DNA from 2 places in the Mesorhizobium sp. LjNodule214 genome. Region 2 is predicted to be linked to the other one. Evidence: predicted binding sites of a transcription regulator. Region 2 holds the regulator's gene; the other holds the start of a gene.
The links. The regulator HrcA, encoded in region 2, represses chaperone genes, less so after heat shock. The targets are predictions, from matches to a motif close to GTTAGCACTCNCNNNNNGNGAGTGCTAAC.

Region 1 (10,172 bases), on a different contig from region 2:
GAACGTGCATCTGTTTCAGAGCGCCCAATCACGACCATTCGGAGCAATCCAAGAAATGGCGCTTGGTCGTCCGCCTCACTGGTGTGCTCTCGACCGGCGCGGAAGGCATCAGTGATTCTTCGAACGGAAGAGGAAGGCCCCACGCACGCGATGTTCATGCCATTCGCAGCGGCCCAGCCTGCCGATTCCGGTCGATTGGTGGCGATCCAAGTCGGCGGATGTGGACGCTGATGAGTTCTTAACGTCAGCGGAACGCTGTTCAACTCAAAATGGCGACCTTGATAGGATAGCGTGCCGCCCTTCAGCGCATTGATAAGAATTTCGCTGGCTTCCGCATAGTGGTTTGGCGCCGCGTCCGAGCCAATCCCGAAGTAACCCAATTCGATCGGGAGCGAGCCGCGCCCTATCCCAAGTTCGAGCCTGCCACCGCTCAATTGGTCCAGCATACAGATCTCTTCGAACGCACGTAGCGGATGATAGAGGGCAAGCAGCATTACCAACGGGCCGACACGAAGGCGACGGGTTCGCTGGACTACGCTCGACAAGAACAGATTCGGTGAGGGACCTCTCCCATGTGGGGTACAATGGTGCTCTGCGAGATGATATGCATAGAACCCAAGGTGATCGCACGCCTCCGCTAACATCAGGCGATCTTCGTACTGTCGGGCGATATCGGGGCCGTCCTCGTCCAGATGATCGAAGATGCCGACAGCTAGGCCTGAAGGAAAGGCCATATCCATGATATTGTCTCCATTTTTGACGCAACAAGTCCGGTTGCTTGCGTATTCCAAGCAATTTAAAGATTTATCGCTTGTGTAATCGCTCGGATTATTGCCTGCGCAATGCTCAAGCGGAGGCTCACGCAACCTAATACGGGCATATTGACATATTAACTATTCTACAAATACGACCAGCGGCACAAAGAAATGCATCCATTTGCTCTTTTGTACCGATGCTGACGCGGATGTAATTTTCCAAACCTTTATCTGGAAAGACGGCAACAAGTATTTTTTGCCTTGCAAAGGCTGATTGCCACCATGAGCCGTCCTGTCCCGTTGGCACGCGGGCAAGCAAGAAGTTTGCGTGGGAAGGGATTACGGAAAATCCAAGTTGCGACAGCGCGAGTGTTACTCGCCGTCGTTCATGCCTGATGTGTCTGTGGTTGTCTGCATAGGCGGCGCGGTGCGCAAGGACGCTGATACCAACCGCATGCCCGACCACATTCATGTTGAAGACGTTCTGGATGTTGCGTAGCCTGCCGATAATTTCAGGGTGACCGAAACCGAAACCGACGCGAATGCCGGCGGTAGCATAGCTTTTCGAAAGTGTTCTCAAGACCAGAAGGTTCGAATAGCGATTGATGAGGCGCAGACCATTCTCGGGTGCAAAGTCGACGTAGGCCTCATCCAGCACGATCAAGCGGTCTGATTTCGCTACTAGGCCTTCGATATCGGCCACAGGAACGAACGTTCCGGTCGGATTGTTCGGATTGGCTAAAATAATGAACTTGGCGTTCTTTGCAGGTCCGAAGAGCAATTGCTCTATCGGCAGGGATTGATCTTCGTCAAATTCGATTTCGACAAATTGAGCACCCTGCAACATGGCAAGTTTGCGGTTGAACGAAAAACCTGGCGACATCATTGCCACGCTATCCCCCGGGGCAAGGAAAGCTCTGTAGATAACTCCAAGCAGTTCCGACGATCCGTTACCGGCGATCACCTGATCCACGGAGACGCCGTAGGCATTGGCGGCTGCTTCTCTCAAGCTGATGTTATCGTCTTCTGGATATAGATACTGCCGTTCGAGGGCCGCAATCGCACTTTGCATTATAATTTTTGGAAGCGGGAATGGGTTCTCATTCGTGTCTAGTTTTATCCAATTTGAATCCGGCGCTGGTCTACCAGATGGCAGAGCATCTAGCTGTCTCGCCACTTGCGAAAGAGACGCAAGCACACTCTGCAGTTTTGCATCGGACATGTTTTTCTCCGTTTGAGTGGGAGGGAATCCGGGATGAACTGTTGGTCGATAGCGCATGGCCGACCGACGATGCGTTTGCAACCGCACGTTGATTCACGAGACCGGAATGGGGCAGGAGAGTCAATCGAGCTTTTCTTTCATTTGCGAAAGGAAACTCGGCCCACATGATAGAATTCTATCAGCGCCATATCTCCGGCGGCAGGAGAAATGTCTGCCCCGGCGCTAACTCGTTCGGGCCTTTTTTGATCGACAGCGACGTTCGCGGAGATCGAGCCGGTCGTGCCATCGGCTAAGATGGGCGAGACCGCGCACCTCATTACTGCGATCGTCTCAGCGTGAGGAGTTCTGGCCGACCTTCGAGGAGCATCTCGCCCGGCTGCCGCCCAGAATGGCAGCTTCCTGTGAGGACCATACGCGGCGACCAGATCCTCAGGCTTTAAGACTCACAGAGGCTGTCGCACGCCGTGCTACCGAAGATTGTTTCCTAAATGGTGGAGAGTGCCCGTGCGGCTTTAGAGGTTGAGTCCCGATGGACATGAAAGAACTCAGAGGTAGACGCCCCGATAACGTCGGCACTGTCAGACAGGTCCGGGCGACCGCTGTAGCCACCAAGCGCAAAGGCCTCAAGGACTACCTGTTCTATGGCGTCATGGCTTGCTCGTTTTCGGGACGATCGGATTTCTTGGTAAAATCATGTAAGGGCTGGCGGGCGCGCCCGAAACGCCTTCGGTGGTCGCGCTCGACAAGACGGCTTCTGTTCCCGCGCCAGCAGAAACGGCATTCGATGGTGGACTCCTCAAGGAGCCTTCCAAGATTGATCGGCCTAGCGAACCGCAGGCCACCCACACGGTTCAGAAAATCACATACTAGACGTTATGTTCCGAGGCCTGAGATCGGTGGCCCGCCCTTTCGTGCGATTAAGAGACGAGGGTTGCTCGGATAGGCCGAGCCGATCCTCACGCACGGAGGACGAGCCATGGGAGAGTATAGCGAAGCATTTGTCGCGTTTGATGTAGCCAAAAAGAAGCATGCTCTGGCGATCGCCGAAGGCGGCCGTACGGGCGAAGTCCGGTTTCTCGGCGAGGTCGAGAATAATCCTGCGACGATAGAGCGGACGATCAAGAAGCTAGGAAAAAGGTACGATCGACTGCACGTCTGCTTCGAGGCCGGGCCGACGAGTTACGGATTGTGCCGTCAGGCCCGCGACCTTGGTCACGACTGCATGGTGGTTGCGCCAGCCCTGATTCCGAAGCGATCGGCGATCGGGCGAGCGCATCAAGACGAACCGACGGGACGCGGTCACTCTGGCGCGGCTGCATCGGGCAGGCGAACTGACCGGAGTGTGGGTACCGGACGTCGTCCACGAGGCTGTCCGCGATCTGGTCCGTGCTCGGGAATCCGGAGCCGACGACCTGCGCCGCAAACGCCAGCAGCTGCTCTCCTTCCTTCTGCGCCATGGTCGGATCTACGAGGGCGGCGGTCATTGGACATTGGCGCACCGGCGCTGGCTTGCCCGCCAGAGCTTCGAGCATCCGGCGCAGCAGATCGTGTTCCAGGAGAAGATCGACGCGATCGAGGACGCGGTTCAGCGGTTACGCCGCTTGCACGAGCAGTTGGGCGCCATCGTGCCCACCTGGTCCATGGCGCGGGTCGTCGAGGCGTATCAGGCGATGCGCGGTGCCTCGTTCCTGGTCGCGGTGATCTTCGCGGCCGAGATCGGGGATGTGCGCCGCTTCGAGACACCACCGCAACTGATGGCCTTCCTCGGCTTGGTTCCGGGGGAGCGTTCGACCGGCGACACGATCCGCCGGTCGAGTCTTACACTCGCCGGCAATCGACGCGCCCGCCGCGCCCTGGTCGAAGCGGCCTGGACTTACCGCTATCCCGCCAGGATCAGCGAGGCCCTGAGGCTCCGGCTCGAGGGGTTACCCAAAGCTGTCCGCGACATCGCCTGGAAGGCACAGGTCCGGGCCATACGGCCAGCGTACGCGCCAAACATTTCCGACCGGATCCCACTTCAAGGAAAAGGGCGGCATCGCTGCCGCCCTTTCGCGTATGTGAAGCCAGATCGGCTGGATTAGAAGTCCATGCCGCCCATGCCGCCCATGCCGCCGCCGCCCATGCCGCCAGGCATGCCGCCGCCAGCCGACTCCTTCTTCGGAGCCTCCGCGATCATGGCTTCGGTGGTGACGAGCAGGCCGGCGACCGAGGCCGCGTCCTGCAGAGCCGTGCGAACGACCTTGACCGGGTCGACGATGCCCATGGCGATCATGTCGCCATATTCGCCGGTCTGGGCGTTGTAGCCGAAGGTCGCGCCCTTGTTCTCAAGGATCTTGCCGGCAACGATCGAAGCTTCCGCACCGGCGTTGGCAGCGATCTGGCGGGCCGGAGCCTGCAGCGCACGACGCACGATGCTGATGCCAGCGGTCTGGTCGGAGTTGGCGCCGACAGCGTTGATGCTAAGCGAAGCGCGCAGCAGGGCAACGCCGCCGCCGGGAACGATGCCTTCTTCGACGGCCGCGCGTGTCGCGTTCAGCGCATCGTCAACGCGGTCCTTCTTTTCCTTGACTTCGACTTCCGTCGCACCGCCGACGCGGATCACCGCAACGCCGCCCGCGAGCTTCGCGAGACGTTCCTGCAGCTTCTCCTTGTCGTAGTCCGAAGTGGTCTCTTCGATCTGCTGCTTGATCTGGGCAACGCGGCCCTGGATCTCTTCCTTCTTGCCGGCGCCGTCGACGATGGTGGTGTTCTCCTTGGAGATCGACACCTTCTTGGCGCGGCCAAGCATGTTGAGGCCGACGTTCTCGAGCTTGATGCCGAGGTCTTCGGAGATGACCTGGCCACCGGTGAGGATGGCGATGTCTTCCAGCATGGCCTTGCGGCGATCACCGAAGCCCGGCGCCTTGACGGCGGCGATCTTCAGGCCGCCACGCAGCTTGTTGACGACCAGCGTGGCCAGAGCCTCGCCTTCGACGTCTTCCGAGATGATGAGCAGCGGCTTCGAGGTCTGCACGACGGCTTCGAGAACCGGCAGCATGGCCTGGAGGTTGGAGAGCTTCTTCTCGTGGAGCAGGATGTAGACGTCCTCGAGATCGGCAACCATCTTGTCGGCGTTGGTGACGAAGTAGGGCGAGAGATAGCCGCGGTCGAACTGCATGCCTTCGACGACTTCGAGTTCCGTCTCGGCAGTCTTGGCTTCCTCGACCGTGATGACGCCTTCATTGCCGACCTTCTGCATCGCTTCCGCGATCATCTTGCCGACCGACTCGTCGCCATTGCCGGCGATCGTGCCGACCTGGGCAACCTCTTCCGAGGTCTTGATCTTTTTGGCGTTCTTGATCAGCGTCGCGACGACGTCGGTCACGGCAAGATCGATGCCGCGCTTCAGGTCCATCGGGTTCATGCCGGCGGCAACGGCCTTGTGGCCTTCCTGGACGATCGACTGCGCCAGAACGGTCGCGGTCGTGGTGCCGTCGCCGGCGATGTCGTTGGTCTTCGAAGCGACTTCGCGGACCATCTGTGCGCCCATGTTTTCGAACTTGTCTTCAAGCTCGATTTCCTTGGCGACGGTGACGCCGTCCTTGGTGATGCGCGGGGCGCCGAACGACTTGTCGATAACGACGTTGCGGCCCTTGGGGCCGAGCGTGACCTTCACCGCGTCGGCAAGGATGTTGACACCGCGCAGCATGCGCTCGCGGGCGTCACGGGAGAATTTTACGTCTTTGGCAGCCATTTTGTACTCCTGGGCATTTCGCCCGAAATTCAGATTGGATGGTACGGAAGGCAGCGGCGTGTTAGCCGATGATGCCCATGATGTCGGCTTCCTTCATGATCAGAAGGTCTTCGCCATTGAGCTTGACTTCGGTGCCCGACCACTTGCCGAACAGGATACGGTCGCCAGCCTTGACGTCCAGGGGCACGAGCTTGCCAGCTTCGTCGCGGGCCCCCGAGCCGACGGCGATGATCTCGCCCTCCTGCGGCTTTTCCTTTGCCGTATCCGGGATGATGATCCCGCCGGCGGTCTTGGATTCGGATTCGACCCGGCGAACGACCACGCGGTCATGAAGCGGGCGGAACTTCGACTTTGCCATTTTTATTATCCCTGGTGCGCAGGTTGAAAGGTTCTCCGTTGCCGGAGGGTGGTTAGCACTCGCTGTTGGGGAGTGCTAAGATGTCGGTGAGATAGGCTGTAGGTTGGTACTTAGTCAAGACGGGCGGGGGACGGACTGAAAGGCAAAAGATGTGGAATCGGCGCGAAGCCTGCCCCCGTTACGGGGCATCCAACTGCCTAAGCGAGCGTTTCGGCCGTAAGTTCTGGGCCGACTTCGTCTGTGTTAAAAAATGTGAAATTATGTGAAGTTAGTGGCCGAGCAGTCGGCGGAATCGACGGTCAGCCGAAACAGTCTTTGCGCTTTTTGCAATTCATCCCTTAGCCTGGAGTTGCATCGCCAAAGGAGCGTTTCTCGCTTGGAGCGGGCACTTGCAGACGATGATCGGAATGTCGCCTTGTGGACGATATTCCCCGTGATGAAATACACAGACGTTGAACCAGGTCTTCAAGATGAAGTCCCCTGGTCTGACAGCCTGATCGCCTACGACAAGGAGCACTTCAAGACCTACTTGAGGTTCCTGGACGCCTCCGCCGACGATGCCAATTATGAGGAGATGGCGCATGTCATCCTCGGCATCGATCCGGCGGAAGAGCCGGTGCGCGCGCGGAAAGCCGCGCGAAGCCATCTCGATCGGGCGAACTGGATGATGACGACCGATTATAAGGAGTTGTTCGCGTAAATGAGGGTGAACGGGCGGCGCACACACGCTGCTTGGCAGACGTGATCACGGCCGTTCGCCGCAAGAATGACATGGCACCCGGGCCCTGCGGGATTGCAGGCTTCGGCTGACGCCTATTCATTGTCAAACTCCGCTCCTCGTACAGGCAGAAGATTCGCTGCGCCGATGCGTCTGTGCGTGGCCATGCAGGTCAGCGGCGGCCGCTCGTCATACTTGGCCGGTGCAGCAAAGGCGGAGAAGAGGAAGCCGTGTTCTTGAGGGTCAAAGCCGACGATGTTCCAATGGTTTTTTGTCGAGACCATGTAGATATGCCGCCTGGTGAGCCACCGCAGGAGGATCGATAAACTCCGAGGTTTTCGGCAGCCGCTTTTCGTACGACGTGCAGTGCACATCGTGCAAGAGATTGCCAGTCTCGCGGACGCTGTCGATTTCCTCAATGCATGGCCCCAGATCGCCGAGACCCGATCCATGAGGCCGCCCTCTCGCCTGCCGAGACCCCACCTCTGGTAACCCGGGCATCACAGGACGTGAGGGCGCGAGCGACAACGTCATTGAGGAGCCCTAGGCAGTCAGGGACCATGCCGAAGTCGACGATTTCCGCCCAAGGACAAGCCGCCAGCAACGAGCTCAGCATTATCTGATTGGAATCGTAAATCTGACCGTGCCAAGGGGTTCACCCGGCTCTTTCCATTCGGTTCCGGTCGAGAGCAGAAGTCCTATCCGGATTTTTCGAAGCAGTTGGACGTCGGCGATCCCCGCCGCTGCCAACGAGGTTAGATCCCTGGCGGATAGGCCCTTGTCCCGCGTTATCAGTCCCGAGCGGGCGCTGACGTCCTCGCCAGCAAAACGGATGTGATGGCCCCGACGGGCCGCTCGTGAATCGTAACGGTGTCGTCAATTCGCTCGCAGCGCTCTTGCATGACCACGGCGTCGAAGGTCCACGGAACAGGTGCTCCCGTGAATATCCGGAGTGCAGTTCGGGGGGCAAGGTTCTCAAGAACGCGTACAACGCCGGCGACCACCCGTTCAGCGACACGAAAAGTCCAAGGGCCTTCCCCATCGAAATCCGCCGTTCGTACGGCAAATCCGTCCATGGCCGAATTATTGAACGTAGGCTGCGAAACAGGCGAGTATATATCGGCCGCGCAAACCCTCCCCAATGCATCGACGAGCGAGACCGTTTCCCTATGTCGAACAGGTTTGGCGAGCGCGATGGCTTTGGCTACCGCCGCCTCGAACGGAATAACTTCGCCACTATGCCCGGCAGAACAGTCGGCTTTCAAAACTGGTTTCACGACTTGAAACACTATTGCTCCCTCCTTTGCGTTGTTCCCGAAACGCAATGGCCAAACGTTTCTAACCTGACACACTCTTCAGATAGGCGATGACGTTTTTGACGTCCTCGGGATTCTTGAGGCCAGGGAACCCCATTTTGTTTGCCGGCACTTTCGCCTTGGGATTGGCCAAATACTCCATCAGGTTCGGCTCATCCCATACGAGGCCCGCTGCGCCCGCATCCTTCATGGCTTTCGAGTACGAATAGCCCGGAACGGTCCCAACTGTCCGGCCTACAACGCCTTTCAAGGTTGGCCCGACCTTATTCGCGTCGGTATCAGCGCTGTGGCATGCGGCACACTTTTTGAAGACTGTCTTTCCGGCCTCGATATCCTGAGCCCGGGCGACCGGAGGCAAGCACGCCAAAACCATTGTGGCGACGAATAGATATTTCACGCGGGAATTCCCCGATTGAAGATACGGCAGGCGGTCGATATGTTTATAAGCCATGATCCAATCCTCGCTTAAAGTACGTTGCTCAGGCAGCCATAAAGAAGCTCGTCGACTCCCTCGGCGTAGATTTCGCCCTCGGCGTCGATACGCAGCTCGTATTGAGGAATAATGGCCGTCGACTGGTTCCAGATCTGCTACCTTTCTCAAATGTGAGTAGCGGCCGGGACAACTATTGAGTGGTCATGGGCGTTGTAGTTCCATGGGAACCTTGTGCGGGCACGTGGTCGAGAATCCGACAATGTCGCGGTCCGGCCCGCTCCGTCCTGGTAACTGACGCCGAGGATTCGTTCGGCTTCATCCTGTTCGATGGGTGTTCGATGAGTGTCAGCCCCAGTGCAGACTTTGTCTGAGTCTGCGCAGGCAGTGCCACAGGTATGGCCATTCCTGCATCGGCAAACGTTCCTCCCCTTAGAAATTGACGGCGGCCGATGTCAGGCAGCTTGTTGCAGCAATTCATGCGTCCTACCCATTAGGCGAAATGTTATCGCAAAAAGCTCTGCAACGCTTGTGCCAACCGGAAAAGCCGGCGATTTCATACAAAATGCGAATGGGATCCACATCCGAGGAATCGCGGCCAAGGCCCCGCAGACCCATATCGCAAATCGTCTGTCAGCGGTCCTCGACGGGGTCACAAAGATCGGTCGGGTAGACAGTACAAGCACAATGGATGGCCATCGGAGGACGTGGGAAATTGCGGTTCGGTGAACCAGTGTGGTCGTTTTCGTTCGCTCCAACAGGTCCAAAGCGCTAGCTCCGAGGCTTAGAAGCCGGCGTTTGAAGTTCCTCCCCACGAGATCAACGCATTCTCATGGCGTGTGGTCTGATCAACGACCTGTCGACATCTTTTGCATTCATAAGTCCGGCGGGTCGTGTCCCATCAGGTGGTGTAGCTCGGCGGTTATGAAGCCGCTCGCGAGCGCGCCGTTAGTAGCGCTGTAGCGGGTGAGCGGCGTGTCGGTGGTCATCGGCGCTTTCCGGTAGGGTTTGGTTGTTGACGCCAACCCATTTCGGAAGGACCACCGATGACCGACGACATGATGAACCTGCGCACGCTCGTGGAGAAGACCCCGGATGCCGATCTGCTGCGGGAGATGATCGGCTTTGCCGCCGAGCGGCTGATGGAGCTGGAGGGGGCGCGGCCACCGGCGCCGGCTATGGCGAGAAGACCCCGTTGCGGCTCGCTCAACGCAACGGCTACCGCGAGCGCGATTGGGAGACGCGGGCCGGCACGGTCGAACTGCGCATCCCGAAGCTCAGGAAGGGTTCCTACTTTCCGGGCTTCCTCGAACCGCGCCGCATGGCCCCGGGTCGGATTGGCCCGACGCTCAGTCAGCATCCACTCGTCATCGGGCTCCGCCAGCCACCAACGCTTGATTTGTCCCTGATATTTGCCTCGGTCAGCCTTTCAAGGACGCTTGATCTGATGCCGTATTTCCTCAGCGTGTATCCAATCTGGCGCGGCGTCAGTCCAAGGAGGCGCCGCCTTTGTCTGCACCGAGCCATCTCTTCACGGCCGTGATGACACGCTCGCGATTTGACATACTCGTACCTTTAAAGAGGCTGCGCTGGGAGGCGCCAGCGATGCCTGGTCGCTGACGACGGACGGGACCGTAGCG
Region 2 (10,172 bases):
AGACGCGCGTGTCCTCGCAGGCGACGATGTCGGCGGCGGCCAGCGTCTCCAGCGCGCGCAGCGTGATGTCGGCAAGATTGCCGATCGGCGTCGCCACCAGATAGAGCGCCGGCTCGAGTGGCCGCGCCGGTATCTCGGTCTGCCCGATCACATAGCTGCGTTTGTCGCCGGTCACCGGTACCCTCTTGCGTGCATTTGTCCTGTTTGGCACGGCGCACGCCCGGTTGCAAAACGTGACGACGATGTAATGCGGACCGCCATGCCTTTGCCACAGTAGGGAACGAAACCAAGCCCGGCGAATTTATCGGCTAGAGCGCCGCGCGTGCCTTAGGCGCGCAAAGCATGCTCTAGCACCGTTGGTCCAAACGTCTCGGGAGGAGGACAGGATGGACAGCCTGAAGATACAGGACGCTTTCGAGCCTTACTATGCCGGGCGCAAGCGCTTTGCCGCGAGGCGAGACAAAAGCCGGCCGGTCAAAGCTCAAAATGATGCCGATAGCGCGGAAGTCAGGCAGCGGCTTTTGCGCCGCCTGCTGTCCGAGCCGAGGACCATAATCGAGACCGAAACCGACAGCACGACGGAGCACTGACCGGACGATGCCCAATCGCTTCGATATCTTCATCACCCGCCTTGAAACGAAAACCGCCAGAGAAGCCGTACCACCGCATCCGATGAACGACCAGCACAGCGTCCGCCGCGACAAGGCCGACGCCAAGCCGGCCCGAAACGGAGAGGCGCATGCCGAGAAGGATCGCGGCAAGCGTCGTTTCAAGCACGACGCCTAAACCTACTAAGATCAGCGGAGAACAGCTCTCTCTTCGTCATCCCAGGCGAAGCAAGGAGCGAAGCGACGCGGCGCAGACCCTGGGATCCATGCCGTGACGTCAAAGCGTCGCTGCGGTGCAGAATCCGTTCCGCAGCATCCCCCGGGCTGACGTAGCGGCATGGATACTCGCCCGAGGATGACGAAGGCGTGGCGAACGCTTGGACACGTCCTTCAACCGAGATATCGCGCGACCTTCGCCTCCAGAAGCCGAACCAGCTCCGGGTCCATGAATTCATAGTCGTCCGGAATATCGAGGCAGATGACCCGAGCCTTCTTCAGGCTCGCCTTGTACTTCTTCTGCAGTTTGGCGCGGTGCGTCTTCTCCATGACGAAGATGATGTCGGCCCAGGCGACCAGTTCATGCGTCAGCGGGTTGTCGGCATTATGATTAGTGCCGGCTGATGCGACCTCAATGTCCCGGCGCGTGGAAAACACCTGCTCTGCCGTCGGGCTGCGCAAGCGGTTCTGGCTGCAGACAAAAAGGACGTTTTTCACTGGCTGCGATCGTTAGTTTGGCTATTGCCTCGGCCGGAAAACCAAATTGTGCTCTGCCGAAGGCAATTACTCATCCCATATCTCGCGTATCGTTTTGGTTAGAGGGATGTACTGATCAAACGTCAGCCCATTCAGATCAAACTCGACCAACTCATCCTTGGCAATTCCTCGAAGCTTACTTCCGATATATGTTATGAAGCTGAGTACGACGCTGAATTCGCTCAAGTGGGTCAATTTTAACTTGGATGTGACCTTTGCGTTCCTGATGAAAATCGCCTGAGCCTCAAAGAGGTCGTCATGTTCTGGAGATCTCAAGATCTCGGTTAGTCCAAACTCGAACACATCATCCGTGTTCAATGTCCGCAGCGTCTCGTGTATCAGGAACTTCATGGCAGGCCCCATATTGGATGCGGCGCAAATGGCCTTCCAGCTAAGCAAGCCGAACGTCTAGCATCCTTGCTCGAGCCGATAAATTGCCAATCACAGTCCAGCCACTTGGCACTCTGCGTTTACCGCGCCAGATCCGCCACCACCGCGTCGAGCACGATCATGCCGGCCGGCGTGACGCGCAGCCGGGCATTGCCGATCGGCGCCACCAGCCCTTCGCCCTGCAGCACCGAGAGCCGCGTGCTCGAGAGGCCGCGCCCGGAGAACGCCTCGTAGCGGGAAAGGTCGATGCCTTCGGCCAGCCGCAGCCCCATCAGCAGGAACTCGTCGGCTTCTTCCGAGCGCGTCAGGATCTCGCCGCCGGTAACGCCATGGCCCTTGGCTTCGACCAGATTGGCCCAGGTCTCCGGCATCCGCTCGGCGATCGTCACCACGCGGTGGCCGTGTTCGACGAAGCGGCCATGCGCGCCGGGGCCGACGCCGACATATTCGCCATAGCGCCAGTAGGTCAGATTGTGCCGGCTCTCGGCACCCGGCCTGGCGTGGTTGGATATCTCGTAGGCCGGCAAGCCATGCGCCGATGTCACCTCCTGCGTCAGCGCGTAGAGGTCGGCGGCGTGGTCGTTGTCCGGAATGGTGAATTTCTTGGCCGCATGCAGCGCATGGAACGGCGTGCCTTCCTCGATGGTCAGCTGGTAGAGCGACAGATGGTCGGCGGCATGGCCGATCGCCTGTTCGAGCTCCGCCTGCCAGGCCTCCGGCGTCTGGCCCGGCCGCGCATAGATCAGGTCGAACGAGAGGCGGGGGAATATTTCCCGCGCGAGCCCGATGGCGTGCAGCGCCTCGTCGACGTTGTGCAGCCGGCCGAGGAAGCGCAGATCCTTGTCGTTCAGCGCCTGCACGCCGAGCGACACACGGTTGACGCCGGCCGCACGATAGCCGCGAAAGCGCTCGGCCTCGACCGATGAAGGATTGGCCTCCAGCGTCACCTCGATGCCCTCAGGCACCGTCCAGTTCTTCGCCACCGCGTTGAGCACCGTCGCCACGGTTTCCGGCTTCATCAGCGAAGGCGTGCCGCCGCCGAGGAAGATGCTGGTCACCTCGCGCGGCCCGGTGCGGGCGCGCATCGTCGCCAGCTCTGTCTCGAAGGCGCGCGCAAAACGCTCCTGGTCGACGGGCTGGTGGCGAACATGGCTGTTGAAGTCGCAATAGGGGCACTTGGCCGCGCAGAACGGCCAATGGATGTAGACGCCGAAGCCGGGGCCGCGGTCGAGCTGCATGGTCGTGCCGTGCCCAATCATGCCGAACCGAGCCGGGCGCGCGCGAATTTCTGGAAGGCGCGGGCGCGGTGCGACAGGGCCGTCGGCTGGCCGGGCTTCCAGCCATGCTTCTCCTCGGCGCTCATTTCGCCGAAAGTCTTTTCGAAACCGTCCGGCAGAAACACCGGGTCATAGCCGAAACCGAGCGTGCCGCGTGGCGGCCACACCATTGTGCCTTCGGCCTCGCCGCGGAAATACTCGGCATCGCCATCCGGAAAGGCCAGGCAGATGACAGCGACGAAGCGGCCTTTGCGCTGCGCCGGATCGACCGCGCCGACTTCCTGCAGCGCGACTTCCGTGCGCTGCATGGCCATGCCGAAATCGCGCGAACCGTCCGGCGTCTCTGCCCAATTGGCGGTGTAGACGCCGGGCGCGCCGTCGAGCGCGTCGACGCAGAGGCCGGAATCGTCAGACAGCGCCGGCAGGCCGGTCGCCTTGGCGGCGGCAAAGGCCTTGATGTAGGCGTTCTCCTCGAAGGTTGTGCCGGTCTCGTCCGGTTCCGGCAGGCCGTACTCCTTGGCGGATTTCGCCTCGAAGCCGAACGGCGCCATCAGGTCGGAGAATTCGCGCAGCTTGCCTTCATTGTGGCTGGCGACGACGATCTTTTGTCCGTTGAGCGAATGCATCAGAGGCCCCAGATCCTTGGTTCGGCGAATTCGATCGAATTGCCGGAGGGGTCGCGTATATAGATCGAACGCCCGCCTTGCGGCCACTCGAACTCGCTTTCGATGGCGATCTTCTTCGCCGCGAGATGTTGCCGCCAGCCGGCGATCTCGTCGGCGCTCGCGGCAAAGCAGAGGTGGCCATCGCCGACCGTGCCATGCGGCGGCACCTTCAGCCTGGCATCGGGCGCCGGCGGTACCTTGGTGGCCTCGGCGTTGAAGAGCAGCAGCACTCCGGAACCGCAGCGGAAGAACACATGCCTGCCCTCGACCTTGCCGAGCACCTCGAGCCCGAGCACGTCGCGATAGAAGGCTTCCGTGGCAGCCAAATCGGTGACGTAGAGGGCCGATTCGAGGATGGCGGAAGGTCTCATGGAAAGCCTATGCGACAGCCATCTGCTGCAGGCTGACCAGGCGTTGGATGCCCTTCTTGGCCAGGCCCATCAGCGCGGCGAACTGGTCTTCCGAGAAGGGCTCGCCCTCGGCCGTGCCCTGGATCTCGACGATGCCGCCCTTGCCGGTCATGACGAAATTGGCGTCGGTCCCGGCCGATGAATCTTCGAGATAGTCGAGATCGATGACCGGCTGGCCGTCATGGATGCCGCAGGAAATCGCCGCGACATGGTCCTTCAGCACCTTGGCGACGCTGGCCATCTGCCGCGCTTCCATCCAGCGCAGGCAATCGTATAGCGCCACCCAGCCGCCGGTGATCGACGCCGTGCGGGTGCCGCCATCGGCCTGGATGACATCGCAGTCGACGGTGATCTGCTGCTCGCCCAGCGCCTGCAAATCGACCACGGCGCGCAACGAGCGGCCGATCAGCCGCTGGATCTCCAGCGTGCGGCCGCCCTGCTTGCCGGCGGAGGCCTCGCGGCGCATGCGCTCGCCGGTCGAGCGCGGCAGCATGCCATATTCGGCCGTCACCCAGCCCTTGCCGGAATTGCGCATCCAGGCCGGCACCTTTTCCTCCAGGCTCGCCGTGCACAGGACATGCGTGTCGCCGAACTTCACCAGGCACGAGCCCTCGGCGTGTTTGGAGACGCCGCGCTCGAAGGAGATGGCGCGCATTTCGTCGGCTTGGCGTTTGGAGGGGCGCATTCAGGCCTCTTTCTTCTGGTTTTCCGGGGTCGTGGGCGGCTTGTAGACGCATGCGGCCCATGGCGCAAAGGAAAATGGACCGGGTTGCGCGGGCACGGCCTAAGTCTATATTTGAACCGGAGGTTTTTGGCCCGAATGACCAAGGCAGTCGATCCCGCGTCGCAGTCGCCGGTGCTCCAGTCACTGGACATGCGTTCGCGCGACATTTTCCGGCGCATCGTCGATTCCTATCTCAGGGATGGCGAGCCGGTCGGTTCGCGCAGCCTGTCGCGCATACTGCCCTCGTCGCTGTCGCCGGCGACCATCCGCAATGTGATGAGCGACCTCGAGCATCTCGGCCTGATCTATGCGCCGCATATCTCGGCCGGACGTTTGCCGACGCAGACCGGCCTGCGCTTCTTCGTCGACGCCTTCATGGAGCTTGGCGACCTTTCCGACGAGGAGCGCCGCATCATCGAGGCGCAGGTGCGGGCCTCCGGCTCGGGCGCGACGCTGGAGCATATGCTGACCGAGGCCAGCCAGATGCTGTCGGGCATGTCGCGCGGCGCCGGCCTGGTGCTCGCCGCCAAGAACGAAGTGGCGCTCAAGCATATCGAGTTCATCCAGCTCGAGCCGACCAAGGCGCTGGCCGTGCTGGTGTCGCAGAACGGCGATGTCGAGAACCGCGTCGTCGACCTGCCCGCCGGCACCACCGTCTCGCAATTGCACGAGGCCTCGAACTTCCTCAACGCCCATATCCGTGGCCGGACGCTGGCCGAGGCGCGCATCGAGATCGCCCGTATCAAGGAAGAGACCAGGGCCGCCCTCGACACGCTGTCGCAGGACCTGGTCGAGAAGGGCCTGGCGGTCTGGGCAGGCGCCGACAGCGGCCTGCCGGCGCGCCTCATCGTGCGCGGCCGCGCCAATCTGCTGGAAAACGTCACCGCCCAGGCCGATATCGAGTTGCTGCGCCATCTGTTCGAGGACCTGGAGACGCAGGACGGGCTGGTCCAGCTGCTCGACCTTGCCGAGGAAGGGCCTGGCGTGCGCATCTTCATCGGCTCGGAAAACAAGCTCTTTTCGCTGTCCGGCTCGTCGCTGGTCGTCGCGCCCTATCGCGACAAGGACGCCCGCGTCGTCGGCGCGCTCGGCGTCATCGGCCCGACGCGCCTGAACTACGCCCGCATAGTGCCGATGGTCGACTATACGGCGCAGCTCATTTCGCGCATGCTGCGCTAGGTGTATCGATATTCGGGTGAGACCGGCCTGCAAATGGCGGGTTCCTGCGCTTCCGGTGCTCACGTACCCAAAAGTACGCTCCGCTCCGGTTCTCGGAAACCACCATTTTCGGCGCGGCCTGACCCGAATCTCAACACACCTTGGAACGAACAGGCTGCCGAGGAGAAAAAGAATGGCGCTGGAATCATTGAAGGCCCAGATCAGCCTGCTGCTCGAGGAAATGATCAACCAGCCCGAGGACCAGCATGAGGTGCAGGAACAGCTGCGCGAAAAGCTGAGGGAGCTGCGCGCCATGGGCCTGCCGCTGCCGGCCGATCTCGTTGAACTGGAAAAGCGTCTCGACGACGATTTCTACGCTGCCGGGACCTGAACCGGCGATCCTTCAAATCCCCGTGTGCCGAGGCCCTGCTCGGAACAAGCTGGCGGGTCTGCCCGTTTCGCTGGTCAAGGTGAACCGGAGAATGCCATGATCCGACGTGTCGGTCTGGCGGCATTTGTCGCCACTCTGTTTGTCGTCCCCAGCAGCTTCGCGCAACAGGCGGAACAGCCGTTGTTGGAAGGCAAAGCCGCCTTCGGCGACTGGAAGGCCGACAGGCCGGGCGTGCGCCGACTGATCAGGCCTGATGATATGCAGGCCCCTTACCTCACCGAATCCGCGTCCAAAGGCGCCGGTCTGGCCGATCGTCCCGAAGGCGCCAAGCCAATTCTGCCGCCGGGCTTTTCGGTAGAGTTGATTGCCTCCGGCATCGACAATCCGCGTGTCGTGCGCATGGCGCCGAACGGCGACCTCTTCGTCGCCGACAGCAAGGCCAACCAGATACGCGTCTACCGTCTCACCGAGGGCAGCGCCAAGCCTGCCGAGGAAACCACCTTCGCCAAGGGCCTCAACCGGCCCTATGGCATTGCCTTCTACCCGCCGGGCGACAAGCCGCAATGGGTCTATGTCGCCAACAGCAATGGCGTCGTGCGCTTTGCCTATCGTGACGGCGACCTGCAGGCGTCCGGCGAGCCGGAAACCATCGTCGCCGACATCCCCTCCAGCCACCACTGGACCCGCGACATCGTCTTCTCGCCCGACGGCAAGACGCTCTATCTGTCGGTCGGCTCAGGCTCCAATGCTGCCGAGGATATCGGCAGGGAACCGGAGGGCGGGCTCGAGCAATGGGCGAAATCGCAGCCGCTGGGCGCGGCGTGGAGCTCCGAGCAAGGCCGCGCCGACGTTCTCGCCTTCGATCCAGACGGCAAGAACCGGCGCAGCTTCGCCACCGGGCTGCGCAACTGCTCCGGCATGACCGTGCAGCCGGCCACCGGCGCGCTCTGGTGCGTCGTCAACGAGCGCGACGAACTCGGCGACAATGTCCCGTTCGAGTATGCGACGACGGTCAAGGATGGCGGCTTCTATGGCTGGCCCTGGTATTACATCGGCAACAACGAGGATCCGCGCCACCAGGGCGAGCGTCCTGACCTCGCCGGCAAGGTGACCGTGCCCGACGTGCTGATGCAGGCGCATTCGGCGCCGCTCAACATCGCCTTCTACGCCGGCAAGAGCTTTCCGGCCGAGTATCAGAGGGATGCCTTCGTCGCCCTGCACGGCTCCTGGAACCGCGACATCAGGACGGGCTACAAGGTGGTGCGGCTGAAATTCAAGGACGGCAAGCCGACCGGCGAGTATGAGGACTTCATGACCGGCTTCGTCATCGCCGACGACGCGGTCTGGGGTCGGCCGGTTGGCGTTGCGGTGGCTAAAGACGGTTCGCTGATCGTCACCGAAGACGGCAACGGCACCATCTGGCGCGTCACCTACGGCGAAGGCCCGACCTGAGGCGCTCGCCCTCTGGTGCAATCGAATCCGGTTCACAGCCTGGGCGCTTTCGTGCGAAAAGGCGCCTTCATTCAAAAGGCTGGACCATGACCCTCACCGGTTTCATCGCCTACAGCGCCGCCCTCGGCATCGCCGCCGCCATTCCCGGCCCCGGCGTCACGGCGCTTGTCGCGCGCGCCCTCGGTTCCGGCTTCCGGTCATCGCTGGCCATGTCGTTCGGCCTGATGCTCGGCGACCTCACCTATCTCACCGCCGTGGTGCTCGGCCTTGCCTTCGTCGCCCAGACCTTCGGCATGGTCTTCGTGACGATCAAATGGCTGGGCGTTGCCTATCTCGCCTTCCTTGGCTGGCGCTTCTGGACCAGCGGCATCACGCCCGAGACCGTCGAGGCGAAGAAGGGCAAGGGCGGAATGCTGGCGAGCTTCCTCGCCGGCCTCACCGTCACGCTCGGCAACCCGAAGACGATGATCTTCTATCTCGCCATCACGCCGACCATCGTCGACCTGAAGACCATCACGCTGGTCGATTACGGCATCCTCGTCGCGCTCACCGTCGTCGTGCTCCTGGTGGTGCTGGTGCCCTATCTGGCGCTCGCCGCCAAGGCGCGCTGGTTCCTCAAGTCGCCAAGGGCGTTGAAGGCGCTGAACCGCACCGCCGCCGGCTTCATGGTCGGGGCCGCGGCGGCGATTGCCGCCCGCCAGTAGACTGGTTTCGGCCAATCCATTCCGCAAATCAGGCTATCCGGAAAATGCGTTTCCGGGACGAGAGCGTTTTCAGCAAGCACCCCACTCGGATATTTTCGAGCCGCAGCCTATCTTGCGCGACCGAAAGCCCTATTCTGTCCGCCTATGTTAGTCCGACCATGTCAATTGCCTGACTTCTGGGAGCGAAACCAATGAACAAGCCCGTCTCTTCCACGCGCGTGCCCGGCCGCGGCCGCGTCTACAATTCGATCACCGAGACGATTGGCGACACGCCGCTGGTGCGGCTCGACAAATTCGCCAAGGAGAAGGGCGTTGTCGCCAATCTCCTGGCCAAGCTCGAATTCTTCAACCCGATCGCTTCGGTCAAGGACCGCATCGGCGTCGCCATGATCGAGGCGCTTGAGGCGTCGGGCCGGATCGCGCCGGGCAGGACGACGCTGATCGAACCGACCTCCGGCAACACCGGCATCGCGCTCGCCTTCGCCGCCGCCGCCAAGGGCTACAAGCTGATCCTGACCATGCCGGAGACCATGTCGGTGGAGCGCAGGAAAATGCTGGCGCTGCTCGGCGCCGAACTGGTGCTGACCGAAGGCCCCAAAGGCATGAAGGGCGCCATCGCCAAGGCCGACGAACTGGCCGCCACGCTGCCCGACGCCGTCATTCCACAGCAGTTCGAGAACCCGGCCAATCCGGAGATCCACCGCCGCACCACGGCCGAGGAGATCTGGAACGACACCCAGGGCGAGGTCGACATCTTCGTCGCCGGCATCGGCACCGGCGGCACCATCACCGGCGTCGGCCAGGTGCTGAAGCAGCGCAAGCCTTCGGTGCATGTCGTCGCCGTCGAGCCGGAAGCCTCGCCGGTTCTGTCCGGCGGCCAGCCCGGCCCGCACAAGATCCAGGGCATCGGCGCCGGCTTCGCGCCAAAGATCCTCGACACTTCGATCTATGACGAGATCGTCAAGGTCTCGAACGAGGATTCGGTCGCCAATGCTCGCCTCGTCGCCCGTCTCGAAGGCGTGCCGGTCGGCATCTCCTCGGGCGCGGCCCTTCAGGCGGCGATCGTCGTCGGCTCGCGGCCGGAGAACAAGGGCAAGAATCTGGTGGTGGTCATCCCCTCCTTCGCCGAGCGCTATCTGTCGACCATTTTGTTCGACGGGCTGGGCGCTTAGGCTTCTCGACGCAAGAGCGCGACGCCGAAGCCATCAATCTCCCCCTTGCGGGGAGATGTCCGGCAGAACAGAGGGGCGCACTGTCCCGCCAGCATCAAGCGATTCGCTCGCCAGGCCTTATCTGTTTGGCGCGTCAGTACTGAGCAACGAACGCACCAATGCAGCCTGGCTGCGCGCGCCGGTCTTGTCGAAAATGCGCTGTAGCTGGGTTCGCAGAGTGTTGACGCTAACCGCCAGGAGATCGGCGGCGGCCGCAAGATCATGGCCCTCGACGATCAGACGGGCAAGCCTGACCTGCGCCGGGGAGAGTCCGTAGACTTCCTGCGCCGCTGTGATCCGGCGCGCAACCGTCGCGGCATCGTCGAATGAAACGAACACCTTGCCGTCCTCAAGCAGAACCCAGCAATGGAGCCGTACCCCCGCTGTGTCTTCGCCGAGCGCCACCACCCAGGCCTGTTTCGGTGCGAC

Region 1: groES (co-chaperone GroES) is a predicted target of HrcA. The motif match lies at 6,120-6,148, and genes of this name have one in related genera.

Annotation. Positions count from the first base shown of each region.
Region 1 covers NZ_CAXUPE020000004.1:300,751-310,922, reverse strand. Annotated here, with positions in the region: gene ACSQ3Z_RS33085 (LLM class flavin-dependent oxidoreductase) at 1-740, opposite strand, end outside; gene hisC (histidinol-phosphate transaminase) at 868-1,977, opposite strand; partial or broken gene ACSQ3Z_RS33075 (IS110 family transposase) at 2,954-3,947, shown strand; gene groL (chaperonin GroEL) at 4,055-5,710, opposite strand; gene groES (co-chaperone GroES) at 5,772-6,068, opposite strand; gene ACSQ3Z_RS33060 (DNA -binding domain-containing protein) at 6,505-6,768, shown strand; gene ACSQ3Z_RS33055 (hypothetical protein) at 6,882-7,070, opposite strand; gene ACSQ3Z_RS33050 (hypothetical protein) at 7,202-7,402, opposite strand; gene ACSQ3Z_RS33045 (hypothetical protein) at 7,578-8,075, opposite strand; gene ACSQ3Z_RS33040 (c-type cytochrome) at 8,125-8,475, opposite strand; partial or broken gene ACSQ3Z_RS33035 (transposase) at 9,579-9,859, shown strand.
Region 2 covers NZ_CAXUPE020000001.1:767,668-777,839, forward strand. Annotated here, with positions in the region: gene rsmI (16S rRNA (cytidine(1402)-2'-O)-methyltransferase) at 1-175, opposite strand, end outside; gene ACSQ3Z_RS03700 (hypothetical protein) at 387-590, shown strand; gene ACSQ3Z_RS03705 (hypothetical protein) at 598-786, shown strand; gene ACSQ3Z_RS03710 (low molecular weight protein tyrosine phosphatase family protein) at 999-1,322, opposite strand; gene hemW (radical SAM family heme chaperone HemW) at 1,832-3,010, opposite strand; gene rdgB (RdgB/HAM1 family non-canonical purine NTP pyrophosphatase) at 3,007-3,654, opposite strand; gene ACSQ3Z_RS03725 (VOC family protein) at 3,654-4,064, opposite strand; gene rph (ribonuclease PH) at 4,072-4,788, opposite strand; gene hrcA (heat-inducible transcriptional repressor HrcA) at 4,924-6,006, shown strand; gene ACSQ3Z_RS03740 (hypothetical protein) at 6,179-6,376, shown strand; gene ACSQ3Z_RS03745 (PQQ-dependent sugar dehydrogenase) at 6,473-7,828, shown strand; gene ACSQ3Z_RS03750 (LysE family translocator) at 7,915-8,532, shown strand; gene cysK (cysteine synthase A) at 8,724-9,704, shown strand; gene ACSQ3Z_RS03760 (LuxR family transcriptional regulator) at 9,822-10,172, opposite strand, start outside.